3 regions of the Pantoea sp. USHLN298 genome follow, and region 2 is predicted to be linked to each of the others. Evidence: predicted binding sites of a transcription regulator. Region 2 holds the regulator's gene; each other region holds the start of a gene.
What was found. The regulator LexA, encoded in region 2, represses DNA repair genes until DNA is damaged. The targets are predictions, from matches to a motif close to TNCTGTATGTACATACAGNA.
Positions count from the first base shown of each region.

Region 1: a site for LexA is predicted at 2,364-2,383, ahead of WFK59_RS04200 (metal-dependent hydrolase). Genes of this name have one in related genera too.
Region 3: a site for LexA is predicted at 2,266-2,285, ahead of dinB (DNA polymerase IV). Genes of this name have one in related genera too.

Region 1 is NZ_JBBCRO010000001.1:879,142-883,390, forward strand. It holds gene WFK59_RS04190 (DUF6515 family protein) at 1-8, opposite strand, end outside; gene WFK59_RS04195 (L-cystine transporter) at 207-1,598, opposite strand; gene WFK59_RS04200 (metal-dependent hydrolase) at 1,751-2,341, opposite strand; gene kduD (2-dehydro-3-deoxy-D-gluconate 5-dehydrogenase KduD) at 2,485-3,246, opposite strand; gene kduI (5-dehydro-4-deoxy-D-glucuronate isomerase) at 3,263-4,099, opposite strand.
Region 2 is NZ_JBBCRO010000004.1:539,307-543,555, reverse strand. It holds gene plsB (glycerol-3-phosphate 1-O-acyltransferase PlsB) at 1-1,582, opposite strand, end outside; gene WFK59_RS13435 (diacylglycerol kinase) at 1,711-2,079, shown strand; gene lexA (transcriptional repressor LexA) at 2,186-2,800, shown strand; gene dinF (MATE family efflux transporter DinF) at 2,902-4,224, shown strand.
Region 3 is NZ_JBBCRO010000001.1:31,991-36,239, forward strand. It holds gene lpcA (D-sedoheptulose 7-phosphate isomerase) at 1-523, shown strand, start outside; gene WFK59_RS00190 (class II glutamine amidotransferase) at 574-1,341, shown strand; gene dpaA (peptidoglycan meso-diaminopimelic acid protein amidase) at 1,312-2,052, opposite strand; gene dinB (DNA polymerase IV) at 2,297-3,352, shown strand; gene WFK59_RS00205 (sugar ABC transporter substrate-binding protein) at 3,389-4,249, opposite strand, start outside.

The sequences.
Region 1 (4,249 bases), on a different contig from region 2:
TTTTTCATCGGGCATTCTCCTCATAAGACTCCACGCAGAATTGGCTTTTTACCGGCTAATGACAAGCGCTAAAGCGGCGAATTTTCGCCTGTTTACCACGCTTAACGCTTTCTTAACGACGTCGCCATCAAGCGGGGAAATTATGGAGAGAGGAAGGCGGGAGAGGAGAAGAGAACCTGGCGCAGGCGCGCCAGGTTTAACCAGGATTAACGATGTGCCAGTTCGGCGTGTTCATCGCTTTCCAGCACGCGCTTATCGGTCAGACCTAACCAGCGGCTGGTCAGGGAACCTGCCGTCATCGAGCCATTGACGTTCAGCGCGGTACGGCCCATATCGATCAGCGGTTCGATGGAGATCAGCAGTGCGACCAGCGTCACTGGCAGGCCCATCGCGGGCAGCACAATCAGCGCGGCAAACGTAGCACCGCCACCGACACCGGCCACGCCGGCAGAGCTCAGCGTTACAATCCCGACCAGCGTGGCGATCCACAGCGGGTCAAACGGATTGATGCCGACGGTTGGCGCAACCATCACCGCCAGCATGGTCGGATAGAGACCGGCACAGCCGTTCTGACCAATCGTGGCACCGAAAGAGGCCGAGAAGCTGGCAATCGACTCCGGTACGCCAAGGCGACGGGTCTGCGTCTCGACGCTCAGCGGAATGCTGGCGGCGCTGGAGCGGCTGGTAAAGGCGAAGGTAATCACCGGCCACACTTTGCGGAAGAAACGCATCGGGTTAATGCCGTTCACCGACAGCAGCAGCGCGTGGACGCCAAACATAATCGCCAGGCCAAGATAAGAGGCAACCACGAAGCTTCCCAGTTTGATGATGTCCTGCAGATTCGAACCGGCCACCACTTTGGTCATCAGGGCCAGCACGCCGTAGGGGGTCAGCTTCATCACTAAACGGACCAGCTTCATCACCCACGACTGCAGCGTGTCGATCGCGACCAGCACACGCTGACCTTTGACTTCATCATCTTTCAGCAGTTGCAGCGCGGCCACACCGAGGAAGGCCGCGAAGATGACGACGCTGATGATCGACGTCGGGTTAGCGCCGGTGAGATCGGCAAACGGATTTTTCGGAATAAAGGAGAGCACTAGCTGCGGCACGCTCAGGTCAGCGACCTTACCGACGTAGTTGCTCTGAATGGCGCTCAGACGCGCCGTTTCCTGCACGCCCTGCACCAGACCTTCAGCGCTCAGACCAAACAGGCCGGTGACAAATACGCCGACCAGCGCGGAGATAGCGGTGGTAAACAGCAGCACGCCGATGGTCAGTACGCTGATTTTACCCAGCGAGGAGGCGTTATGCAGCCGGGCAACCGCACTCAGAATTGAAACAAACACCAGCGGCATCACCACCATCTGCAGCAGCTGAACATAGCCATTACCGACGATGTTAAACCAGCTGATGGAGGTTTTAACCACCGCGCTGTTTTCACCGTAAATCAGCTGCAGCACCAGGCCAAACAGCACGCCGATCACCAGACCGGTCAGCACTTTCTTTGACAGGCTCCAGTTGTTGCGGCTAAAGCGCGAGAGCAACACCAGCAGCACCACAAAGGCGACGAGGTTAAGCGTTAAGGGAAGGTCCATACTGAAACTCCAGAGTAATGCGGCTTTCCGCGTCGGGAAAACCGCATAATGTTAATCACGAATTAAGACTGCGGGAATGTTAGCAGCAGGAGAGGGTGCAGACCTTATATCCAAATGGAATGCTTTATAACTTATTGCCTGAATTTGTTGGTTTAATGCGCAGTCTGGCTGGAAATGAGCCGGCCAACACCGTTTTGCAGGGTATCGAACAGCTGAGCCGGCCAGCCGTTTGCACCAAACGAAGGCATACCCACCGGGAACCACAGCGCATAGCCGACCAGTCCGAGGCATAGCGCTCGCTCAAGCTGGTTACCTTTCTGACTTTTCAGAATAGGGAGACGGAAGCGCCAGCGGCAGGGCCACAATAATGGGACGCCTGCCGGCGTCAGCATATCGGCGACAATATGACTGAGATAACCCAGCGTCAGCCCCTGTAACACATCGGCCGGAATCGGGGACTCTTTGGGCAGATTGATCTGGAACAGCCACAGCCCGGCGGCGACCGCCAGCAAACTGTGGGTAAAGCCGCGATGACCAAAGGCGCGCGCAATCGGATGAGAGAGCCAGCGCAGCCGCTGTCCCAGCACCGACTTCGGGTGATCGATGTCGGGCAACAGGCAGGTCAGCAAGGCTGATGGAACGAGATGCCACCAGTCTGCCTGCGCCAGCACTGGCGTAAGTTCAGCACGTTTGGCAAATATGGCGCTCGCAATGGCGAAAATGATATGGCCCTCGGCCGTCATGATGGAACCTGGCTGCAAAGAAAACTGTCGATGCATCCAGTATAGGGATTTATCCAGTGAATGAGAACATGTGACGCTGTAACGAAGCGTTAATAATTACGCATTAAAGGCGGACAAGCATCGCGCATTGCCCGCCAGATTGATCAGCGTGCCAGCCAGCCGCCATCTACCGCCAGCGTATAGCCGTTAACATAGTCAGACGCGGCGGACGCGAGGAACACCACCGGCCCCATCATGTCATCCGGCACGCCCCAGCGACCTGCCGGAATACGGCCAAGTATCTCTTCGCTGCGTGCCTCGTCGCTGCGTAACTGTTCGGTGTTATTGGTCGCCATGTAGCCGGGCGCAATGGCGTTAACGTTAATGCCATGCTTCGCCCACTCGTTGGCCATCAGACGGGTCAGCCCCATCACGGCACTTTTTGACGCGGTGTAAGACGGAACGCGAATCCCGCCCTGGAAGGAGAGCATCGACGCGATGTTAATGATCTTGCCGCCGTTACCCTGGGCAATAAACTGCCGGGCGACCTGCTGTGACAGAAAGAACAGACTTTTGCTGTTGAGATTCATCACATCATCCCAGTCCTGTTCGCTGAAATTGAGTGCATCCTCGCGTCGGATAATCCCGGCGTTATTCACCAGAATGTCGATTTTACCGGCTGCGGCCAGCGCCTGCTCAACCACTGAGCCGACCACCTCCGTTTTCATCAGATCCGCCTGTATCGGCCAGAAACGGCGGCCCAGCGCTTCTACTTTGCTTTGGGTCTCGTCCGGACCGTCGCGGTTAACGCCGACAATGTCGCATCCCGCCTGCGCCAGGCCCAGCGCCATACCTTGTCCTAAACCGGTGTTACAGCCGGTCACCAGCGCCACTTTACCTTCCAGGCTAAACGCATTCAGTACCATGATATTTCTCCTCTGCTCAGCGCAGTTCGCTGATTTTGACGTGGTCCATGTCATCAAAGACCTGATTTTCGCCCACCATGCCCCAGATAAAGGTGTAGCGCTGCGTACCAACACCCGCATGGATTGACCAGCTGGGCGAGATCACCGCCTGCTCGTTATGCACCAGCAGATGACGGGTTTGCTGCGGCTCGCCCATCATGTGGAATACCGCGCTCTCCTCGCTCATGTCGAAATAGAAATAGACCTCCATGCGGCGTTCATGGGTGTGACACGGCATGGTGTTCCACAGGCTGCCTTCCTCCAGTTTGGTTAAGCCCATAGTGAGCTGACAGGTGGGAAGGACATCCGGCACGATAAATTTATTGATGGTGCGGCGGTTAGAGGTGGCGGGATCGCCGAGCGTGGCGGTAGCCGCTTCCTGTAAGGTGATTTTTTTATCCGGGAAGGTCGCGTGTGCCGGGGCGCTGTTGTAGTAGAACTTCGCTGGCTGCGCCGGGTTCAGGCTGCTGAATACTAAATTACGCGCGCCTTTGCCGACATAGAGCGCCTCTTCATGGCCGATTTCCCAGCGCTTGCCATCCACTTCCACCAGGCCTGGCCCGCCAATGTTGATCATGCCCAGTTCGCGGCGCTCAAGGAAATAGCTGACCCCCAGCTGTTTGCCCATCTCATCGCCAATGGTGACCGGGTTATTCACCGGCATCACGCCACCGATAATGATGCGATCGATATGGCTGTAGGTCAGGGTGTAGTTATCGGCAGTAAAAATATTCTCAATCAGAAACTGGCGACGCAGCGCGTCAGTGTCCAGCTGTCTGGCGTGATCACTGTGAATGCTTTGACGAACGTCCATCTCAGGCCTCTCTGCAGATCAGGTTAAGCATGCCCCGGAACAGGGACTGTTCGGGCATCTTAGGCAGAGTGGGATATGAATTCAATAAAAATGAAACGTTGTTTTATTTATTTGCGGAGTAGATCAATAGCCGGTGATGGCGTTGAAACT
Region 2 (4,249 bases):
GGTTCATGGCGTTGGCCGCGCCCGCTTCATTGATGCGCACCATCAGGCTCGCTGCGATGTCATTGACGGTCGGGGTTAACCAGCTGGGACGCTGCGGCTCAATCGGATCGATGGCGTCACGCCACTCCGGCACCCGCTTGTTAAGGTAGTTAACCAGCGGCAGCGGTTCGCCAAAGTTAACGTAGCCCTGGCCGAGGTTACGCAGCTTACGCAAGCCGTGCACCATCTGCATGAAGCCTTCTTTCTCTTTCGCCGCGCCGCGTAGCTCTTTAGCGTAAGTCCCGACTTCCATCACGTGCTCATAACCGATGTAAATCGGCACCAGGGTAATCGGGCGATTACCGCCGCGCAGCATCGCCTGCAGGGTCATCGCTAAGGTCCCGGTTTTCGGATCGAGCAGACGACCAGTGCGGGAACGACCGCCTTCAACAAAGTATTCCACCGAATAGCCGCGGGTGAACAACTCGCCGAGATACTCACGGAACACCGTGGCATACAGCTTGTTGCCTTTAAAGGTACGACGAATAAAGAACGCGCCCAGACGACGGAAGATCGGTCCGGCTGGCCAGAAGTTGAGGTTGATACCGGCGGCAATGTGCGGCGGCACCAGTCCCTGATGATAGAGCACGTAAGAGAGCAGCAGGTAATCCATGTGGCTGCGATGGCACGGCACATAGACGATTTCATGTCCATCCTGCGCCAGCTGACGCACTTTTTCGCCGCCGTTAACGTTGATGCCCTGATAGAGACGGCTCCAGAGCCAGCCCATCACGCGATCCGTCACGCGGATCGCTTCATAAGAGAAGTTCGCCGCAATCTCTTCCATCATCTCAACCGCATTCTGCTGCGCTTTTTCATGGGAGATTTTTTTGCTGCGGGCTTCATCTTCGACGGCTTTTTCAATCGCTTTAGACTGCAACAGGCGATTAAACAGATCCTGACGTGCCGGTAAACGCGGGCCAACCGCCGCCAGACGCTGACGGGCAAAGTGAATGCGCGCCACCCGGGCCAGTTTCTGGGCGATCGATTTGTCGGTGCCGTGCTCGGTCGCCATGCGGCGCAGCGAAACGGTCGGCGAGAAACGGACAAAACTGTCGCGTCCGTGCCAGATCACCGCAAAGAACTTTTGCACGCCGTTCAGTACCCGCAGGTGCGGTGCATCTTCGCCCTGAACCTCACGGCCTGGCGCACGACCAAACATCACCGTCACCGGCAGCATCTGGATATCCAGTTTGGGGTTATTGCGATGCAGGTCGAGATAATCGTGAAAAATCTTCACCGATTCGACGCTGGGCACAAAATAGGGGAAGACGCGCGGGCCATCGTGGATAAAAACGTGGCGCGGCAGCAGTGAACCATCAATCTCCAGCGGAGAGAGCGGGTCGGGCAGATGATGCCGCAGGCACTGCGCGCGTAAAGTCAGTAAGTCGGCCTTCGAATCGTAAGGCAGAACGTACATAATGGGCCGGGTCGGGTCCAGACCATGTTCAGAAACGGGATCGGCCGGAATGGCCTTACTCTTTACCAAAAACGACAGTGGTAAATTCAGTAATTTGTAATAAAGTTTACGCCAACCTGACATAGACAACATGAAGCCTCTTGTTAGCAAAGCGCCGCAAGCATACCAGAAAGCGCAGCGAAGATCTGTGGTGGTGCCAATTGCACGCAGCCCAGACATTGACGTCAATCCGATGAAAGGGTTCCACCAATATGGCAAATAATGCCACCGGTCTTGTAAGAATTGTGAAAGCCGCAGGTTACTCATGGCAGGGCCTGCGTGCCGCCTGGCAGCATGAAGCGGCTTTTCGGCAGGAAGCGCTGGCCGCGCTGGTCGCCATTATTGTGGCCTGCTGGCTGGATGTCGATATCGTCTCGCGCATCCTGATGATTGGCGCTGTGGTGCTGGTAGTCATCGTTGAAATCCTCAATAGCGCCATCGAGGCGGTTGTGGATCGTATCGGTCAGGAGCGCCATCCGTTAGCCGGTCGGGCAAAAGATATGGGCTCGGCAGCGGTGCTGATCAGTATCTTACTGGCACTGTTTGTCTGGATCGCGCTGCTCTGGACACATTTGCGATAACCCTTCCACAACGCGCCATCTGGCGCGTTTTTGCCTGAGAATCGGTTTCCATTTCGCCAATACCTGTATATACTCACAGCGACTGTATAAACAACCAGGGGGCGGGATGAAAGCATTAACCAGCAGGCAGCAGCAGGTCTATGACCTGATTCGCGACCATATTACTCAAACGGGCATGCCGCCTACGCGTGCAGAAATTGCCGCGCAGCTGGGTTTCCGCTCGCCGAATGCGGCAGAAGAGCATCTTAAAGCGCTGGCACGTAAAGGGGTGATTGAGATTGTCTCTGGCGCCTCGCGCGGTATCCGTCTGTTAATGGAAGAAGAGGCCTCTGAAGGTCTGCCGTTAATTGGCCGGGTCGCTGCCGGTGAGCCGATCATGGCGCAGGAACATATCGAAACTCATTACAAAGTCGATCCGGGCCTGTTCAAACCCTCTGCCGACTTCCTGCTGCGCGTCAGCGGAATGTCGATGAAAGATATCGGGATTATGGATGGCGACCTGCTCGCGGTGCATAAAACCCAGGACGTCCGTAACGGCCAGGTTGTCGTGGCCCGCATTGATGATGAAGTGACGGTGAAACGCTGGAAAAAGCAGGGCGCTATCGTGCATCTCCTGCCGGAAAACAGCGATTTTGATCCGATCGTCGTCGATACGCGCGCGCAGTCACTGACCGTTGAAGGTCTGGCGGTGGGTGTGGTTCGCAACGGCGAGTGGCTCTGAGCCTGATATAACCGCGCATTCGTAGCGTCTGATGCTATTCTGTCGGCCCTAATTTTGTCGCTGCAGCTCCCCTCTCTGCAGCGCTGAGCACGGAACTGCGAATGCGTTTTTTAACGGCTACCGACAAAAAACTCTGGCGGCTCGCGCTGCCGATGATCCTTTCTAACATCACCGTACCCTTACTGGGCGTGGTCGATACCGCTGTCATTGGTCATCTCGACAGCCCGGTCTATCTTGGCGGGGTGGCGGTCGGGACGACAGTCACCAGTTTCCTCTTCATGCTGTTGCTGTTCCTGCGAATGAGTACCACTGGCCTGACGGCGCAGGCATTCGGCGCGGGCGATAAAACGGCACTGGCACGCGCGCTGACCCAGCCTTTAATCATTGCGCTGCTGGCTGGCGTGCTGTTCATCTGTCTGCGTACCCCCATCACCCGCCTGGCGACCTCTCTGATTGGCGGCGATCCCAAGGTTCTGCAACAGGCGACGCTGTTTATTCAGATCCGCTGGCTGAGTGCGCCTGCCACGCTGGCAAACCTGGTGATCCTTGGCTGGCTGCTCGGTGTGCAGTATGCGCGGGCACCGGTCATCCTGCTGGTGGTCGGTAATCTGGTCAATATTGTGCTGGATCTGTGGCTGGTGATGGGGCTGCACTGGGGCGTGGCGGGAGCGGCAACCGCGACCGCACTGGCAGAGTACATCACGCTGGCCGTCGGTGCGGTAATGGTCTGGCGTGTGTTGAAACTGCGCGGCATCACTACGGCAATACTGAAGCAGAGCTGGCGCGGTGATATTCAGCGCCTGCTGCGGCTTAATCGCGACATCATGCTGCGTTCGTTACTGCTGCAGCTCTGTTTTGCCTCACTGACCGTACTGGGCGCGCGCATCGGTCCGCAGGTGGTGGCAGTCAATGCGGTGCTGTTGATGTTTATCACCTTTACCGCCTACGCGCTTGACGGTTTCGCCTATGCGGTGGAAGCCTTTGCCGGCGAAGCACACGGCGCAAAAGATGGCAGCAAATTGCTGCGCGTCTGGCATGCCGCCTGCCGCCAGGCGGTGGTAGTGGCAATCGGTTTTTCGCTGCTCTATGCACTCTGCGGCCCGCACATCGTGGCGCTGCTGACCTCCCTTGAACCGCTGCAACAGGCCGCCGATCGCTATCTGATATGGCAGGTTATTCTGCCGCTGATTGGCGTCTGGTGTTATCTGCTGGATGGCATGTTTATTGGCGCGACCCGTGGCCGGGAGATGCGTAACAGCATGATGGTGGCGGCACTCGGCTACTTCCTGACGCTGCTCAGCGTCCCGATACTGGGCAACCACGGATTGTGGCTGGCGGTAACGGTTTTCCTGGCGCTGCGCGGCGTGTCGCTGTGGCTAATCTGGCGTAAACACTGGCAGCAGAACAGCTGGTTCGACGCCTGATAGCGGGCGGCTTTAGCCGGTGCGC
Region 3 (4,249 bases), on a different contig from region 2:
ATTCCTTAGCGATGACGCCAATATCCATGCGATCCAGCGTGCTGCGGTGCTGCTGGCAGACAGCTTTAAGGCGGGCGGCAAGGTGCTCTCCTGCGGCAACGGTGGGTCGCACTGCGACGCGATGCATTTTGCTGAAGAGCTGACCGGCCGCTATCGTGAAAATCGTCCTGGCTATCCGGCGATCGCCATTTCAGACGTCAGCCATCTCTCCTGCGTCAGTAATGACTTCGGCTACGATTATGTATTCTCACGCTACATTGAAGCGGTAGGCCGTCCGGGCGACGTGCTGCTGGGGCTCTCCACCTCCGGTAACTCTGCCAACATTATCAAGGCGATTGAGGCGGCACGGGCGCAGGGGATGAAAGTGATCACCCTGACCGGCAAAGATGGCGGTAAGATGGCGGGCAGTGCCGATATTGAAATCCGGGTGCCGCACTTTGGCTATGCCGATCGCATTCAGGAGATCCACATTAAAGTGATCCATATCCTGATGCTGCTGATTGAAAAAGAGATGGTGAAGTAACTCGTTAGCCTCTCGCCTGGCGGGAGGCGTCTGACTCTAAGGCGGTGGCTATGTGCGAATTGCTCGGGATGAGCGCCAATGTTCCCACGGATATCTGTTTCAGCTTTACCGGCCTGGTGCAGCGTGGTGGCGGAACCGGCCCACATAAAGATGGCTGGGGCATTACCTTTTACGAAGATAAGGGCTGTCGTACCTTTAAAGATCCGCTGCCGAGCTTCAACTCACCGATAGCGCGGCTGGTGCAGGAGTATCCGATCAAATCGCATTCGGTGGTGGCGCACATCCGCCAGGCGAATCGTGGTCAGGTCTCGCTGGAAAATACCCATCCGTTTACCCGCGAATTGTGGGGTCGCAACTGGACCTATGCCCATAACGGACAGTTAAAAGGCTACCGTCTGCTTGAGACCGGCACCTTTCGCCCGGTCGGAGAGACCGACAGCGAGAAAGCGTTCTGCTGGATTCTGCATCAGCTGGCGACGCGTTATCCGCGCACGCCGGGCAACTGGCCCGCGGTGTTTCGCTTTATTGGCGAGCTGGCGGGCAGCCTGCGGCAGAAAGGGGTGTTTAACATGCTGCTGTCGGATGGGCGTTATCTGATGGCCTTCTGCTCCACCAACCTGTTCTGGATCACCCGGCGCGCGCCGTTTGGCCGCGCGCAGCTGCTCGATCAGGATGTCGAAGTTGATTTCCAGCAGCACACCACGCCGCACGACGTGGTGACGGTGATTGCCACGCAGCCGCTGACGGCCAATGAAACCTGGCAGCGGATTGTGCCAGGTGAGTGGGCGTTATTCTGCCTTGGAGAGCGCCAGGAATGAGCGTGAAGCAGCATCGGGATTGGTCACGACCGGGCTGCTGTTCATCACATACTTACCGCTGGTGACATTCACCGTCGGCGGCTGGTGATACTTCGCAAAATAAGCGTAACCCGGCTGCAACTGCTGCCAGAAACTGGCGTAGGTGGAGTAACGGTGACGCTGCATATTGCTGTCGGTCATGCGGAACGGATAGATACTGATGCTGATATCCTGCTGGCCGTTACGCAGCGCCGCATTCACATAAGTAAAAATCTCATCCATATAGGCGTTAGTCATGGCGTAGCAGCCAATCGATTTGCAGTCGCCATGGATCATCAGGTAGTTACCGCTGTAGCCCTGATTGCGATCGTACTGATTCGGAAAGCCGATGTTGATCGCGCGATAAAACCGGCTATCCGGTTTCAGCTGGTTCAGCCTGACGTTATAAAATCCTTCCGGGCTTTTGAAATCGCCTTCACGACGTTTCGGGCCGAGGCCACCAGAAAAATTACAGATGCGGTAGGTATCCAGCAGGCGGTATTCGTTACCAATTTTGCCGTACAGTTCGAGGGTACGCTCTTCCTTGAAAATCTGAATATAGACCGGCGTGCCGAGTAACTGTTTCTTTAATTCTTTACTGACCGGTGCCGCTTGCTGCGCGGGTTCGGGGGTCATTGCCATGCTGAGGGCTGGCAGTAAAATCATCGCAAACAGGAGTGCGATTTTGCCCATGCTGTGTGTACCTTGAGGTGAAGAGAACAATGACGCCATCGTGCGTCTCTGCTTGCATTATCGGAACTATCCGCTACCGCAGCGCAACATTAAACACTGTCTGTTTTTTTAGCAAGACAGCACGCCAGAAATTCGCAATTTCCTGAACAGAATACGGCCAGAAATTTGTAAACTTTAATGCCGGTCGCGACAAATATTGCAGTTACCTTCGCCAACTGTATACTTATCCAGTGCTGGAGGGGGTATGCGTAAAATCATTCATGTCGATATGGACTGCTTCTATGCTGCGGTGGAGATGCGCGATAATCCCCAGTTGCGTGACATCCCGATTGCCATCGGTGGCAGCCGCGAACGTCGCGGCGTCATCAGTACCGCTAACTATCCGGCGCGCAAATATGGCGTGCGCAGCGCCATGCCGACCGGGATGGCGCTGAAGTTATGTCCCCATCTGCGGCTGCTGCCCGGACGCTTTGACGCCTATAAAGAAGCCTCGGCGCAGATCCGCGAGATCTTCTCGCGCTACACACCATTGATTGAACCGCTGTCGCTGGATGAGGCCTATCTGGATGTCACAGACAGTCCACACTGTCACGGCTCCGCCACCCTGATCGCCCAGGATATTCGCGCCACCATCCTGCGTGAGACCCGGCTCACCGCCTCGGCCGGTATCGCCCCGATTAAATTCCTGGCAAAAATCGCCTCCGACCTGAATAAGCCGGACGGGCAGTTTGTTATCACGCCGGCGGAGATGTCCGGATTTTTACTGACGCTGCCGCTGGCAAAAATCCCTGGCGTCGGCAAGGTCTCGGCAAAAAAGCTGGAAGAGATGGGGCTGGTCACCTGCGGTGATGTCCAGAAGGCAGATTTAGCCCAGCTGCTGAAGCGCTTTGGTAAGTTTGGTCGGGTGCTGTGGGAGCGCAGCAACGGCATCGACGAGCGTGACGTGGTGGTTGAACGGGAACGTAAATCACTCGGCGTGGAGCGTACGCTGGCAGAAGACATTAACGACTGGGACGCCTGCCTGGAGATCATCGATTTTCTCTACGCCGAGCTGGATCGCCGGCTGGGCCAGATCCGACCTGATAAGCAGGTCGCGCGTCAGGGGGTGAAACTCAAGTTCAGCGACTTTCAGCAGACCACCCAGGAGCATATCTGGCCGGTGCTGAATAAAGAGGACATGATCGCGATTGCCAGAAAAACCTGGGATGAGCGCCGGGCCGGACGGGGCGTCAGGCTGGTGGGGCTGCACGTCACCCTGCTCGATCCGCAGCTGGAACGGCAGCTGCTGCTGGGGTTGTAACCGTCAGCCTCACCGACCGGTAAGGCTGACATCCGATTACTTCTTATATTTCGCCGCCAGCGTGGCAAACCACGGCGCGACGAAATCATCATTACCGCCCCATCCAGGCACGATTTTATTCAGCGAGGCAACGTTCACCGCGCCGGGCTGGCTGTTGAGCTGCTGCTGAGAGATCGACGCCGCCTTAAACTGATACGTGGCTGGCGTCGCTTCACCGGCAATCTTTTTCGCTACCAGACGCATGTTCACCGCGCCGATGGTTTTAGGATCGACCGCCACGGTCTGGACCCACGGGCTGTTCTTCTCACGCATCAGTTGCAGATCCTGGTTCGAGACATCAATGCTGTAGAGCTTGATCTCGGTACGGCCATTCTCCTGTAGCGCTTTATAGGCGCCCTGGCTGAACGCATCCCACGCGCCCCAGATCGCATCGATTTTGCCTTTCGGGTATTTAGCCAGAATGGCGCCAATCTTGTTGGCGGTATCGCCCTGAACATCGGTGGAGACGGCGCCAATCGACTCCAGCTGATGAATGCCTGGATTCTCCTTCAGCAGTTTCTCGTACACCACCTGACGGCGTTCCATAGGCGGGAAACCGGCGACCCACAGTTTGACGATATTGGCTTTGCCGTTGAAATCTTTAATTAACTGACCCAGCGACAGCTGCGCCAGAGAGGCGTCATCCTGCGCGGTGACGGTGACACCGTCAATCGGGCTATCAACCGGGGTATCAAACACTGACACTTTAATGCCCGCGTCGGCGATGCGCTTGACCAGGCCGCTGGCGTAAGGCGCTTTGCCGTGCGACAGCACGATACCGTCATACTTCTGGCTGATCGCCTGGTTAACGAAATCCTGGAAACGCGCATCGTCGCCGTTGCTCAGAAAGGTGCTGAC